One region of the Rhodococcus sp. 320_ES genome, then DNA from elsewhere that is predicted to be linked to it. Evidence: predicted binding sites of a transcription regulator. Region 1 holds the regulator's gene; each other region holds the start of a gene.

What was found. The regulator HspR, encoded in region 1, represses chaperone genes until heat shock. The targets are predictions, from matches to a motif close to ANNTGAGTNNNNNNNACTCANNT.
Region 2: a site for HspR is predicted at 2,103-2,125, ahead of lon (endopeptidase La). Genes of this name have one in related genera too.
Region 3: a site for HspR is predicted at 2,075-2,097, ahead of clpB (ATP-dependent chaperone ClpB). Genes of this name have one in related genera too.

Annotation. Positions count from the first base shown of each region.
Region 1 is NZ_JCAWAG010000002.1:766,363-770,555, forward strand. Features, by position in the region: gene AC59JP_RS10280 (alpha,alpha-trehalose-phosphate synthase (UDP-forming)) at 1-334, shown strand, start outside; gene AC59JP_RS10285 (FAD-binding oxidoreductase) at 340-1,086, shown strand; gene AC59JP_RS10290 (FAD-binding oxidoreductase) at 1,099-2,256, opposite strand; gene AC59JP_RS10295 (heat shock protein transcriptional repressor HspR) at 2,386-2,787, opposite strand; gene dnaJ (molecular chaperone DnaJ) at 2,812-4,005, opposite strand; gene grpE (nucleotide exchange factor GrpE) at 4,047-4,193, opposite strand, start outside.
Region 2 is NZ_JCAWAG010000006.1:195,337-199,529, reverse strand. Features, by position in the region: gene AC59JP_RS21470 (winged helix-turn-helix transcriptional regulator) at 1-13, opposite strand, end outside; gene AC59JP_RS21465 (DUF4190 domain-containing protein) at 141-689, opposite strand; gene AC59JP_RS21460 (acetyl-CoA C-acyltransferase) at 854-2,038, shown strand; gene lon (endopeptidase La) at 2,139-4,193, shown strand, end outside.
Region 3 is NZ_JCAWAG010000003.1:695,001-699,193, forward strand. Features, by position in the region: gene AC59JP_RS13940 (hypothetical protein) at 1-214, shown strand, start outside; gene AC59JP_RS13945 (DUF2277 domain-containing protein) at 243-506, shown strand; gene AC59JP_RS13950 (globin domain-containing protein) at 503-1,675, opposite strand; gene clpB (ATP-dependent chaperone ClpB) at 2,151-4,193, shown strand, end outside.

The DNA of each region.
Region 1 (4,193 bases):
GATGAACCTGGTCGCCAAGGAGTACGTGGCGACCCGCAGCGATCTGGGCGGAGCATTGGTGCTCAGCGAATTCACCGGCGCCGCAGCCGAATTGCGGCAGGCGTACCTGTGCAACCCGCACGATCTGAACAGCGTCAAGGACGCGATGCTCTCGGCGATCGAACAGGACCGTGAGACGGGTCGACGCTACATGCGCGCGATGCGTCGACAGGTCCTCGCGCACGACGTGGACCGGTGGGCTCGCTCGTTCCTGTCCGCACTGAACCGAACCGGAGACGACGTGCCCAGCCACCTCGTATCCAACCGCGAGATCGGAGAAGCTGGGGAAGAATAGGCGGCGTGGGGGACGCTCGGGTTGTTCAGGTTCATCGGTTGCGGCGGGACATCACCGTCGTGCGGCTCGTCGGCGATTACGTGCCGTTTCACGCCGGCCAATCGGTGTCGGTGACCGTTCCGCAAAGTCCGCGCGTACCGCGCCGATACTCCCCCGCTCTTCCCCCGTCGCTCGACGGCAAGCTCGAGTTTCACGTGCGCGCCGTCCCGGCGGGTTGGGTGAGCGGCTCCATCGTGGCGGAGACCCGAGTGGGCGACGTGTGGCGCATCGACTCCCCCGAGGGCGAGCTGTTCGTCGACGATTCGGGGCGCGACGTGGTGATGATCGCCGGCGGAACGGGACTCGCACCGATGCGCGCGCTGATCCTCGACCTCGCGCGCTGGGAGCGTCCGCCCTCGGTGCACCTGTTCGTCGGCGGACGGTCACCGCGTGACCTCTACGCGGCCGACATGCTGTCGCTGCTGGCCGCGCACGCTCCGTGGCTCACGATCACACCCGTCGTCGACGCTCTCGCGGACCCGCCCTTCGCAGACGAGTGGTTCGCGCAGGCCGACCGGCAACGTCGGGCCGAGGCGCCGTGGTCCGGCTTTCGGGAGGACCAGCTGGTGGTCGGCCGGGTCGGTGACGTCGCGGCGTCGTTCGGGCCGTTCCGGGACCGTCAGGTCCTGGTCTGCGGATCCCCCGGAATGGTCGACGCGACGGTGCGGTCGCTGCGGGCGACGGGGACGCCCGCCGAGGCAATCGCTACCTAGATCCTTGACCGCCTAGATCAGCGGATCGTGCCGAATGTTTTCCGCCGGGGTTCCGCCGGCCAGCAGAGCGTCGACAGTCTTGCCGATCATCGATGGGGATCCGGCGATCTGCACGTCGCGCTCGGCCCACGAACCGAACGACGCGGCGAGCACCCCGACCGGGCTCGGCATGAGCTGACGGGAGAGCACAGCGGCAACGTCGCCGTCGTGCCACCACGGGTCGCTGTCGTGCTCGGACACCGGGACGACGGTGAGCCAGGGATTCGATCGCGCGATATCGGTCATGGTGCGGAAGTCGTACAGATCGCACGGGTAGGTACCGCCCATGAACAGGTGCACCTTCGGGTTGTGCGATCGGGCGGACATTTCCATGATCTGAGCCCGCAGTGGCGCGATCCCGGTGCCCGATCCGATCATGAGCATGTCGCGCCCCCCGGCGCCGTCGATTCCCAATGCCCCGAGAGGTGACCCGACCACCCAGCGCTCCCCGATGCTGGTCTGGCGCACCATCGCCGGGCTGACCCACCCGCCCGACACCCGTCGCACATGGAACTCGATCTGACCGACTTCGTTGGCAGGGATGGCCGGTGACAGGTAGCGCCACATCCGAGGCCGGCTCGGTATCTGGACGCTGAGGTATTGTCCCGCTTCGTATTTCACGGGTTCGTCGAGCTGCAGCCGGATGATCGCGACGTCGCGCAGCACCTCGGACTTTTGGACGACGGTCGCACCCACGGCGGCAGGACCGGTTTCCGCGTTGGCCGCGTTCATCATGGTTCCGGCGACGATCGCAATCGCGTCGCCCCACGCTTCCGCAACGTCGTCGGTCCACATTTCGGTGCCCGCGAAACGCCGCAGAGCCGTCGTCAGAGCTGCGGCCACCGCCGCGTAGTGCGCGTCGACGATTCCGTACTTGCGGTGGTCACGGCCGAGTTGCTCGAGAAAAGGAAGCGTTGCGTGGAGGTCGTCGAGATGATCCACCGCGTACGCGATGGCCGTCACCAGACGTTCGCGCTGGCCCGTCATCGAGGCTGGAAAGAAGTCGCGAATTTCCGGATTGTCGGCGAAAAGAATTGCGTAGAACGACGAGGACAATTTCTCGGGCCCACCGTCCACGGCCGCAACCGATTTGAACGACGTGCGCACGAGGGATATCGCCCGTGAATCCATGTGCGTCCCCTCGTGTCGATAATGCCTGCTCAGCGAATTCTAACGGCAATTATCGACTTCAGGGAGCACAGTTTCATCATCCCGACGTTGCGTGCTTTTAATTCACGGAAAACCGGTAATAAGATTGTTTTACGGCTGACGCTGATTGCGCGGCTTCCACACCACCAGCGCGTTGTTGCGCGGCGCGGGAAGCAGGTCACGCCGATATCCCGCGTGCACCTGCGCGAGCTCGGTCGCCAATTCGGTGGCACGCATCTGCAGCGCCTCCACCTGATTGGTGAGCTCGATGATGCGCTTGATGCCCGCAAGGTTCACGCCCTCGTCCTGCGAGAGGCGTTGCACCTCACGGAGCAGCGCCACGTCGCGCGGCGAATATCGCCGACCGCCGCCCGTGGTGCGGTGCGGCGTCACCAGACCGAGACGGTCGTAGGTGCGCAACGTCTGCGCGTGCATTCCGGCCAGTTCGGCCGCCACCGAGATCACGAAGATACGGGCATCGGGATCCGCGGCAGATTCTCGTGCGTCCACCACTTCCTTCTCCCTTCGCAGGCTCTTCTACGCGCCCGGCCAGCCGGCGCGCGGATCGAATCCGCTGGCCTTCTCGGCTTGCGCATACGTTGTGAGTGCTTCCGTCGCAGCATCATCGAGCTTCGGCGGCACCGCGACCTTCACGGTCACCAGCAGGTCGCCGGTGCCGCTCTTCTTCGGAATTCCGCGTCCCTTGACCCGGAACGTACGCCCGTCGACGGTCCCGCCGGGGACCTTGACGCCGACACGGCCGTCCAGAGTCGGGACCGACAGCGTCGCGCCGAGGACGAGTTCGCTGTACGCCACCGGAACGGTGAGCGTCAGATCGTCGCCGGACCGTCCGAACACCTTGTCGGCGCGCACCTTCACGGTGACCAACAGGTCACCGGCGGGAGCGCCGCGGAGTCCGGCTTCACCGCGCCCGGCCACGCGAACGCGCTGGCCGTCGCTGACACCGGCGGGCACGCGCACCGTCACCGAGCGGGTGCGGTTCTGCACTCCGCTTCCGCGGCAGTCGGGGCACGGGTCGTCGATGATGGATCCGGTTCCACGGCACTCGTCACATGGCTCGCTGAAGCCGAACGCGCCCTGGTTCCGGTTGACGACGCCCGCACCGTTGCACTTGGGACACACCCGAGGGCTGGTTCCCGGCTTGGCACCGCTGCCGTGACACGTGGTGCACGACGACGGGCTCGTAATGCTCAGCGGCACAGCAGTTCCGGTGGCCGCGTCGCGGAAGTCGAGGGTGATCTCCGCCGACAGGTCCTGCCCGCGGCTCGGCCTCGTCGACGCGCCCGTCCGCCCTGTGGTGCCCCCGCGGTTGAACAGTCCACCGAAGAGGTCGCCGAGGCCGGAGTCGCCACCGGCGGTGTAGGAACCGCCGCCTCCGAAGAGGTCACCGAGGTCGAAGCCCTGTGCGCCGCCGCCACCGCCGAAGTTGGACCCTCCGCCGGGTGAGAAGCCGCCGCGACCGAATCCGCCGCTCGAATACAGAGCGCGCGCCTCGTCGTACTCCTTGCGCTTGGCCGGATCGGCAAGCACCGCATGGGCTTCGCTGACGGCCTTGAACTTCTCTTCGGCCTTGCTGTTGTTCGGATTCGCGTCCGGGTGGTTGTCGCGTGCCAGCTTGCGGTACGCCTTCTTGATCTCGTCCGACGATGCGGTGGAGGAGACACCCAGCTCCTTGTAGAAGTCCTTCTCGATCCACTCCCGTTGGCTCACTTGGGTGCCTCCTCCTTTCGCACTGTCTCTGTAATTTCCGACTATGCCTGGTCGGCTGTCGGTTCGCCGTCCGTCACTGCCACCATCGCGGTGCGCAGTACACGGTCGCGCAATTTGTAACCCTTGCGGAACACACTTCCCACGACCGGGTTGTGACCGTCACCGTCGTGCTGCACGGCTTCGTGAAC
Region 2 (4,193 bases), on a different contig from region 1:
GCCGTGCCGCCATCGGTTCAGGTTACGTGACTCGCGTCGTCCATAGTCAGCGCTTCGCTTAGTTCTGTTTTACGACTGAGGGGCACCCTCACGTCACTGGGCGAGGTGAAGGTGCCCCCGAGTCGATGCGGGGCTCGGGCCTACGGCGTCGGCAGCGGGGTGATCGTGACGCTGAACTGGTCCTGAATGTTGTTCGTGAACTGCTCATTGCACGACGCGATGGCTTGTTCGTTGCTGCCGGCGTCGCTGATGCACGACGTGTAGTCGGTGAATCCGACCTTGTCGGCCGCCCAGACCACGACCCAGAGGAACGCGATTCCGGCGATCACTCCGATGATGCCGAGAACAATTCCGGTGAGGGCAACTCCGCCGTTCGTCGCGATGCGCTTCTTGACCCTGGACCGTCCCAGAAATCCGAACAGGATCGCGAGGAGTCCGAGGACGATGCCGAAACCGAAACTCCAGAACGCCAGGATCGAGAGAATGCCGAGGATCAGTGCCGCGAGGCCGAATCCGTTCTTGGGCGAGGCGGGCGGCTGGTCGTAGCCGGGCTGGTTGTAATGACCCGGCTGGTTGTACTGGGGCTGGCCGTACTGGGGCTGGTTGTACTGGGGCTGGCCGTACTGGCCGGGTTGGTTGTACGGCTGTTGTGGATCGCCGCTGGGGTAGGGATCGGTGGGACCGGTCATTGCTGACTCCATTGTTCGGCGAGGATTACCTGGACCGACTGTAAAGGACAAACCGCTCTCGGCCACCGAGAATTCTGGCCGACTATGGAATATCCGAGCCTGCTCTGCAATTGTTGACTAGGTAGAACCATAGTCAGCTTCATCAGACTCGGAAGGTGAGTTCCATGGCCCAGTCATTCGGTCGCGACGCCGTCATCGTCGGCGCAGTCCGCACACCCGTCGGGAAGGGAAAAGCGAGCGGAGCACTCCACGGCGTACACCCGGCCGACCTGCTCGCACACAGTCTTCGTGCTCTCGTCGACCGCGCGGGTATCGATCCCGCGCTGATCGACGACGTCATCACCGGTGCTGTCACGCAAGCCGACGAGCAGGCGTTCAACATCGCGCGCACGGCCCTGCTGGCCGCCGGCTATCCGGAGTCGGTTCCCGGGACCACCGTCGACCGTCAGTGTGGAAGCAGTCAGCAGGCCGTTCACTTCGCCGCGCAAGGCGTGATGTCCGGTGCGTACGACGTGGTGGTGGCCGCTGGTATCGAGTCGATGGGTCGGGTACCGATGGGATCGAACATCCGGCCGGGATTCGATCCCCGCGGAGACGGCTTGGTTGCCCGGTACCCGGACGGGCTCGTCGGCCAGGGCCACAGTGCAGAGTTGATTTCGGCCAAGTGGGGATTCACGCGAACCCAGCTCGACGAGTTTGCCGTCGGCAGTCACGAGAAAGCCGCCGCCGCAACGAAAGAGGGCCGGTTCGCGAACGAACTCGCGCCGATCGCAGGACTCGAGAGCGACGAGAACATTCGACCGGGCTCGACCGTAGAGACGCTGGCGGGCCTGAAGCCGGCGTACTACGACGAGGCCATCGGGCGACGCTTTCCGCAGATCGAGTGGAACATCACCGCCGGCAACGCGAGCCCGCTCAGCGACGGCAGTGCAGCCGTTCTGATCACGACGACCGAGGTAGCGGCACGCCTCGGTCTTACCCCGTTGGCGCGTATTCACAGTGTGGCAGTGGTGGGTTCGGATCCGCTGTACATGCTGACCGGGGTCATCCCCGCGACGAAGAAGGTGCTCGACCGGGCCGGACTGACCATCGACGACATCGACCTGTTCGAGGTCAACGAAGCGTTCTCGCCAGTCGTCCTGGCCTGGGCTCACGACACCGGGGCCGACCTCGCCAAGACGAACGTCAACGGCGGCGCCATCGCCATCGGGCACCCGCTCGGAGCCAGCGGGGCGCGCATCATGACCACCATGGTGAACGCGCTCGAGCAGACGGGCGGCCGGTACGCGCTGCAGACGATGTGCGAGGCGGGCGGGTTGGCGAACGCGACCATTATCGAGCGGCTGTAGGGCCCCGTTCCCTCCGCTGTCGGCGAACAGTGCTCACGGAAGGGAACAGAACCCCCACCCCCGAAGTTGAGCAGGTCACGCTTAACTTTTGGAGGACCTCATGACCGACTCGACACGACTCCCCGTCCTGTTCCTGACCGACCCCGTGGTGCTTCCCGGCATGGTCGTGCCGGTGGAGCTCGACGAACCCGCTCGCGCCGCCATCGACGCCGCACGCAGCACGACGGACGGGAAGCTGCTGGTCGCACCCCGTCTCGACGACCGCTACCCGGCCTACGGCGTCGTCTCGTCCATCGTCCAGATGGGCCGCCTCGCCACCGGTGAGCAGGCCGCCGTCATCAAGGGCGAGGGCCGCGCGCACATCGGTTCCGGGGTGAGCGGACCCGGCGCAGCTCTGTGGGTGGAAGCGGAACCGGTCGATCAGACCGAGATCACCGACGACACCCGCGCCCTGGCCGCTGAGTACAAGAAACTCGTGCTGGCGATGTTGCAGCGGCGCGATGCCTGGCAGGTGATCGACTCGGTGAACAAGCTGACCGACCCGTCCGCCCTCGCCGACACCGCCGGGTACGCGTCGTACCTGGCGGATGTCCAGAAGCGTCAGCTGCTCGAAACTCCGGACGTGGCAGAGCGTTTGACCGCTCTGATCGCGTGGACCAAGGACCACCTCGCCGAGGTGGAAGTCAACGACAAGATCGCCGGCGACGTCCGCGACGGCATGGAGAAGACGCAGAAGGAGTTCCTTCTGCGGCAGCAACTCGCTGCGATCCGCAAGGAACTCGGCGAGGACGAACCCGACGGCGCCGACGATTACCGCACCCGCGTGGAGTCGGCGGTACTCCCGGACAACGTGCGCGAGGCCGCGATGCGTGAGGTCGGCCGCCTCGAGCGGTCGAGTGATCAGAGCCCCGAAAGTGGTTGGATCAGAACCTGGTTGGACACCGTCCTGGATCTGCCGTGGAACGAGCGGACCGAGGATTCGACGGACATCGCCGCTGCGCGTGCGGTTCTCGACGCCGATCACCACGGACTGGGCGACGTGAAGGATCGCATCGTCGAGTACCTCGCGGTGCGTGCGCGTCGTGCCGACCGCGGTCTGCAGGTGGTCGGCGGTCGCGGATCCGGCGCCGTGATGGTGCTGGCCGGCCCGCCCGGGGTGGGCAAGACGTCGCTCGGTGAGTCGATTGCTCGCGCCCTGGGCCGCAAGTTCGTGCGCGTCGCCCTCGGCGGCGTCCGCGACGAGGCGGAGATCCGCGGACACCGTCGCACCTACGTCGGCGCTTTGCCGGGTCGTATCGTGCGTGCCATCGGCGAAGCAGGATCGATGAATCCCGTTGTGCTGCTGGACGAGATCGACAAGGTCGGATCCGATTACCGCGGCGATCCGAGCGCGGCGTTGCTCGAGGTGCTCGACCCGGCGCAGAACCACACGTTCCGCGACCACTACCTCGATCTGGACCTCGACCTGTCGGACGTGGTGTTCCTGGCCACCGCCAACGTGATCGAGCAGATCCCGGCGGCGTTGATCGACCGCATGGAACTGATCACGATCGACGGGTACACCGAGGACGACAAGGTGGCCATCGCACGTGACTACCTTCTGCCTCGGCAGGCCGAGCGTGCGGCGCTGACGGCCGACGAAGTGACCGTCACCGACGCTGCTCTGCACAAGATCGCAGCCGACTACACCCGGGAACCGGGCGTTCGGCAGTTCGAGCGGTTGCTGGCGAAGGCACTGCGCAAGGCGGCCACCGCACTGGCGCAGTCGAGCGAGGCCATCGTGATCGACGAACCGGACCTCGTCGGCTACCTGGGTCGACCCCGGTTCACCCCGGAGGCACACGAGCGCACCGAAGTACCCGGTGTGGCAACCGGTTTGGCCGTGACCGGACTCGGCGGCGACGTGCTGTTCATCGAGGCTGGGTCGAACGAGGGCAAGACCGGACTTGCTCTGACCGGTCAACTCGGCGACGTCATGAAGGAGTCCGCACAGATCGCACTGTCCTACGTGCGCGCACACGCGGTCGAGTTCGGCATCGAACCGTCGGCTTTGGATCGCAGCATCCACGTGCACGTTCCCGCGGGTGCGGTGCAGAAGGACGGGCCGTCGGCAGGCGTGACCATGGTGACCGCGCTGGTGTCTATGGCGACAGGT
Region 3 (4,193 bases), on a different contig from region 1:
CGCCGACAAGTACCTCGATCGTCAGGTGTCGATGCAGCACGTGGTCACCGATTCCATCGAGGCCTACACGGCAGCATGGAAGGAACATCGGGGCGGCGAGGCCCTCGATCTTCTCGAGCCCGCCAATCGGGCCGAACTGAGCTCGTTCGTCTACACGTGCATCACGTCGGTGGGCGAGCCCGAGAATCCGCAGTTCCCCGTCCGCCGCTCCTGAACCGGCCCACGGGATTACCGTGGTTGTCATGTGCAGAAACATCACCGAACTGCGAGGACTCGAACCGGCGGCGACGGACGAGGAGATCGAAGCGGCGGCCCGGCAGTACGTGCGCAAGGTCAGCGGATTGCGCACCCTGTCCGACGCCAACCGCGACGCGTTCGAGAAGGCGGTGGCCGAGGTGACCGCCACGACCGAGCGCCTGCTGGCTGTGCTTCCTCCGCGCAAGCAACCCCCGGCGACGGTACCTCCGCTGCGCCGGCCCGAGGTCCGCGCGCGGTTGGGTATCTAGCCGCCGGTCGGATCGAACTGAATGTGCTCGACGGGTGTGCCCACCAGTCGCAGCGCGTACGTCGTGCTGCGCACCATCGACGGTGAGCCGCAGATCTGAATTTGGCGGTCGGCCCACGAGCCGTACCGAGTGACCACCTGACCCACCTTGCCGACCTGCAGGTGATAGAGCCCGCGCGGTATGTCGCGGCGGGCGTCCGGCCGCCACCACGGCTCCTCGGTGTCCTCGACCACCGGCACGACGGTCAGCCACGGGTTGGTCTGCGCCAGATGCCACAGCGTCTCGATGTCGTAGAGGTCGCTCGGATACTGGCCGCTCACGAACAGGTGGACGCGTGGATTCCGACTGCGCATCGCCATCGCCATCAACTGGGCGCGCAGCGGCGCGAGGCCCGTTCCGCCGGCGATCATCAGCACGTCCTCGCAGCCCGGCGACGTGTCCACGTTCAGCCCGCCCAGCGGCGGACCGACCAGCCAGCGGTCTCCGACCACGGTGTCCGCCACCAGCGCCGGGCTCACCCAGCCACCGGATACGCGTCGGACATGGAACTCGATGCCGCCGTGGTCGTTCGTCGGAATCGCCGGGGAGAGATAGCGCCACATCCGGGGGCGCTGCGGAACCTGCACGCTGACGTACTGCCCCGGCTCGTACGGAACCACGCCGTCGGTTTGCACGCGGATGATCGCGAGGTCGTCGAGCACGCGTCGATGCTCGACGACGGTTGCGCCCCAGAACGCCGGCATCCGATCGCTGTCGGCACCTGCGGCCATCGAATTGGAGACGACACCGAAGGTGGTACGCCACGCCGCCTCGACGGTCTCGGTCCACACTTCGGTGCCGACGAACGACCTGAACGCCGAGACCAGGGCGTTCTCCGCCGCAAGAAAGTGTCGGCCGTCGATGCCGTGCTTGCGATGGTCGCGGCCCAGCTGGTGGAGGAACGGCAGGAATCGGTTGGGGTCCTCGAGGTTGTCGATCACGTACTCGAGTGCGCGGACCAAGCGGTGCCGCTGCTGCTCCATCGCGGCCGGGAAGAAGGAGCGGAACTCGGGGTGCTCGGCGAAGAGGTGCGCGTAGAAGGATCTCGCGATGGTCTCCGGCCCGTCGTCCTCGGCCAGAACGGACTTCAGACCGGCGCGTACCAGGGAGATCGCTTGCGCATCGAGCACAGTGCAACCTCCAGACCTGCGTGAAGTTCGATCGGCCCCCGAATTGCCCGCTACCGGGGCACGAACCGACTCCTGTCACAGTAGTGGCTTCTCACATCAGTGACCACTGCACGGACGCATCGTTATGTTTGCCGATTCGGGGGCGGTTCGGTTGGGGCACCGCGGTTCGCGTCGGGCACTCTCGATCGGCGATGCGCGAGGCGATTCGGGGTGTCCGGGCGTGGGGCACTCACGATTGCGGGTGCGCGGGTCGGGCCGCTTCGTGCACCTCCGATCGCAGGTGCGCGGGCTTGCGGCACCGCGGTTCGCGTCGGGCACTTCCGATCGGCGATGCGCGGGGCGATTCGGGGTGCCCGGGCCCGACCATGCACGCGCAACCACACCGCCCACGCTCAACTAAGTTGAGTGGAACAGACTCAAGTGTTGTAGTGTTGCACCCATCGACAACCGTTACACGAAACAAGTGAGGTGACCGGTGGACTCGTTCTCTCCCACCACCAAGACGCAGGCGGCGTTGAGTGCTGCCCTGCAGGCTGCTTCGGCGGCCGGGAATCCGGACATCCGTCCGGCTCATCTTCTCGTGGCGTTGCTCGATCAGACCGACGGCATCGCCACCCCACTCCTCAAAGCTGTCGGCGTCGACCCGGCCACGGTCCGGCGCGAGGCGCAGACCCTGGTCGATCGCATGCCCACCACGTCGGGGGGCGCGTCCAAGCCGCAGCTCGGGCGCGAGGCGCTCGCCGTCATCAACGCTGCGCAGCAGCTGGCGACGGAGCTCGACGACGAGTACGTCTCCACCGAGCACGTCCTCGTCGGCCTGTCCGAAGGCTCGACGGATGTGGCCAAGCTGCTGGCCGGGCACGGTGCGACGTCCGTCGCGCTGCGCGAGGCGTTCGCGACGGTCCGCGGGAGCGCACGCGTCACCAGCCCCGATCCGGAGTCGACGTACCAGGCCCTCGAGAAGTACTCGACGGACCTCACCGAGGCCGCCCGGTCCGGCAAGCTCGACCCTGTCATCGGTCGCGACACCGAGATCCGTCGCGTCGTGCAGGTTCTCTCGCGTCGCACCAAGAACAATCCGGTGCTGATCGGTGAGCCCGGTGTCGGCAAGACCGCCATCGTCGAAGGGCTGGCTCAGCGCATCGTGACCGGCGACGTGCCGGAAAGCTTGCGCGGCAAGACCGTCATCTCGCTCGACCTCGGTTCCATGGTCGCCGGCGCGAAGTACCGCGGTGAGTTCGAGGAGCGGCTCAAGGCCGTGCTCGACGACATCAAGAACTCCGCCGGGCAGGTCATCACCTTCATCGACGAGCTGCACACCATCGTCGGCGCCGGGGCGACCGGCGAGTCCGCGATGGACGCGGGCAACATGATCAAGCCGATGCTGGCCCGCGGCGAGCTTCGGCTGGTCGGTGCGACCACGCTCGACGAGTACCGCAAGTACATCGAGAAGGACGCCGCACTCGAACGGCGGTTCCAGCAGGTTCTGGTCGGCGAGCCGTCGGTCGAGGACACCGTCGGCATTCTGCGCGGGCTCAAGGAGCGGTACGAGGTGCACCACGGTGTGCGCATCACCGACTCGGCCCTGGTCTCCGCCGCCGCACTGTCCGATCGCTACATCACGTCGAGGTTCCTGCCGGACAAGGCAATCGACCTGGTCGACGAGGCCGCGTCGCGTCTGCGCATGGAGATCGACTCGCGTCCCGTCGAGATCGACGAGGTGGAGCGGGCCGTTCGACGCCTCGAGATCGAGGAGATGGCGCTGGCCAAGGAGAAGGACGACGCGTCGAAGTCCCGTCTCGAGAAGCTTCGCAGCGAACTGGCGGATCTGTCGGAGAAGCTGTCGGAGTTGACTGCTCGCTGGCAGAACGAGAAGAACGCGATCGACTCGGTTCGTGATCTGAAGGAGCAGCTCGAGCAGTTGCGCGGCGAGTCCGAGCGCGCCGAGCGCGACGGTGACCTGGGCAAGGCAGCCGAGCTTCGCTACGGCCGAATTCCTAACCTGGAGAAAGAACTCGCCGCGAAGACCGTCATTCCTCAGGGCGACATGATGCTCAAGGAAGAGGTCGGACCCGACGACGTCGCGGACGTGGTGTCGGCGTGGACCGGCATTCCGGCCGGACGCATGCTCGAAGGTGAGACCGCCAAGCTTCTGCGCATGGAGGACGAACTCGGCAAACGCGTTGTCGGACAGGATGATGCGGTGCAGGCCGTCTCGGATGCGGTGCGTCGCGCACGTGCCGGTGTCGCCGATCCCAACCGGCCGACGGGCTCGTTCCTGTTCCTCGGACCGACGGGTGTCGGTAAGACGGAGCTCGCGAAGTCGTTGGCGCACTTTCTCTTCGACGACGAACGCGCCATGGTTCGCATCGACATGAGCGAGTACAGCGAGAAGCACGCCGTCGCGCGGTTGGTGGGTGCACCCCCCGGCTACGTCGGCTACGAAGCCGGCGGGCAACTCACCGAAGCCGTTCGGCGACGGCCGTACACGGTCGTGTTGTTCGACGAGGTCGAGAAG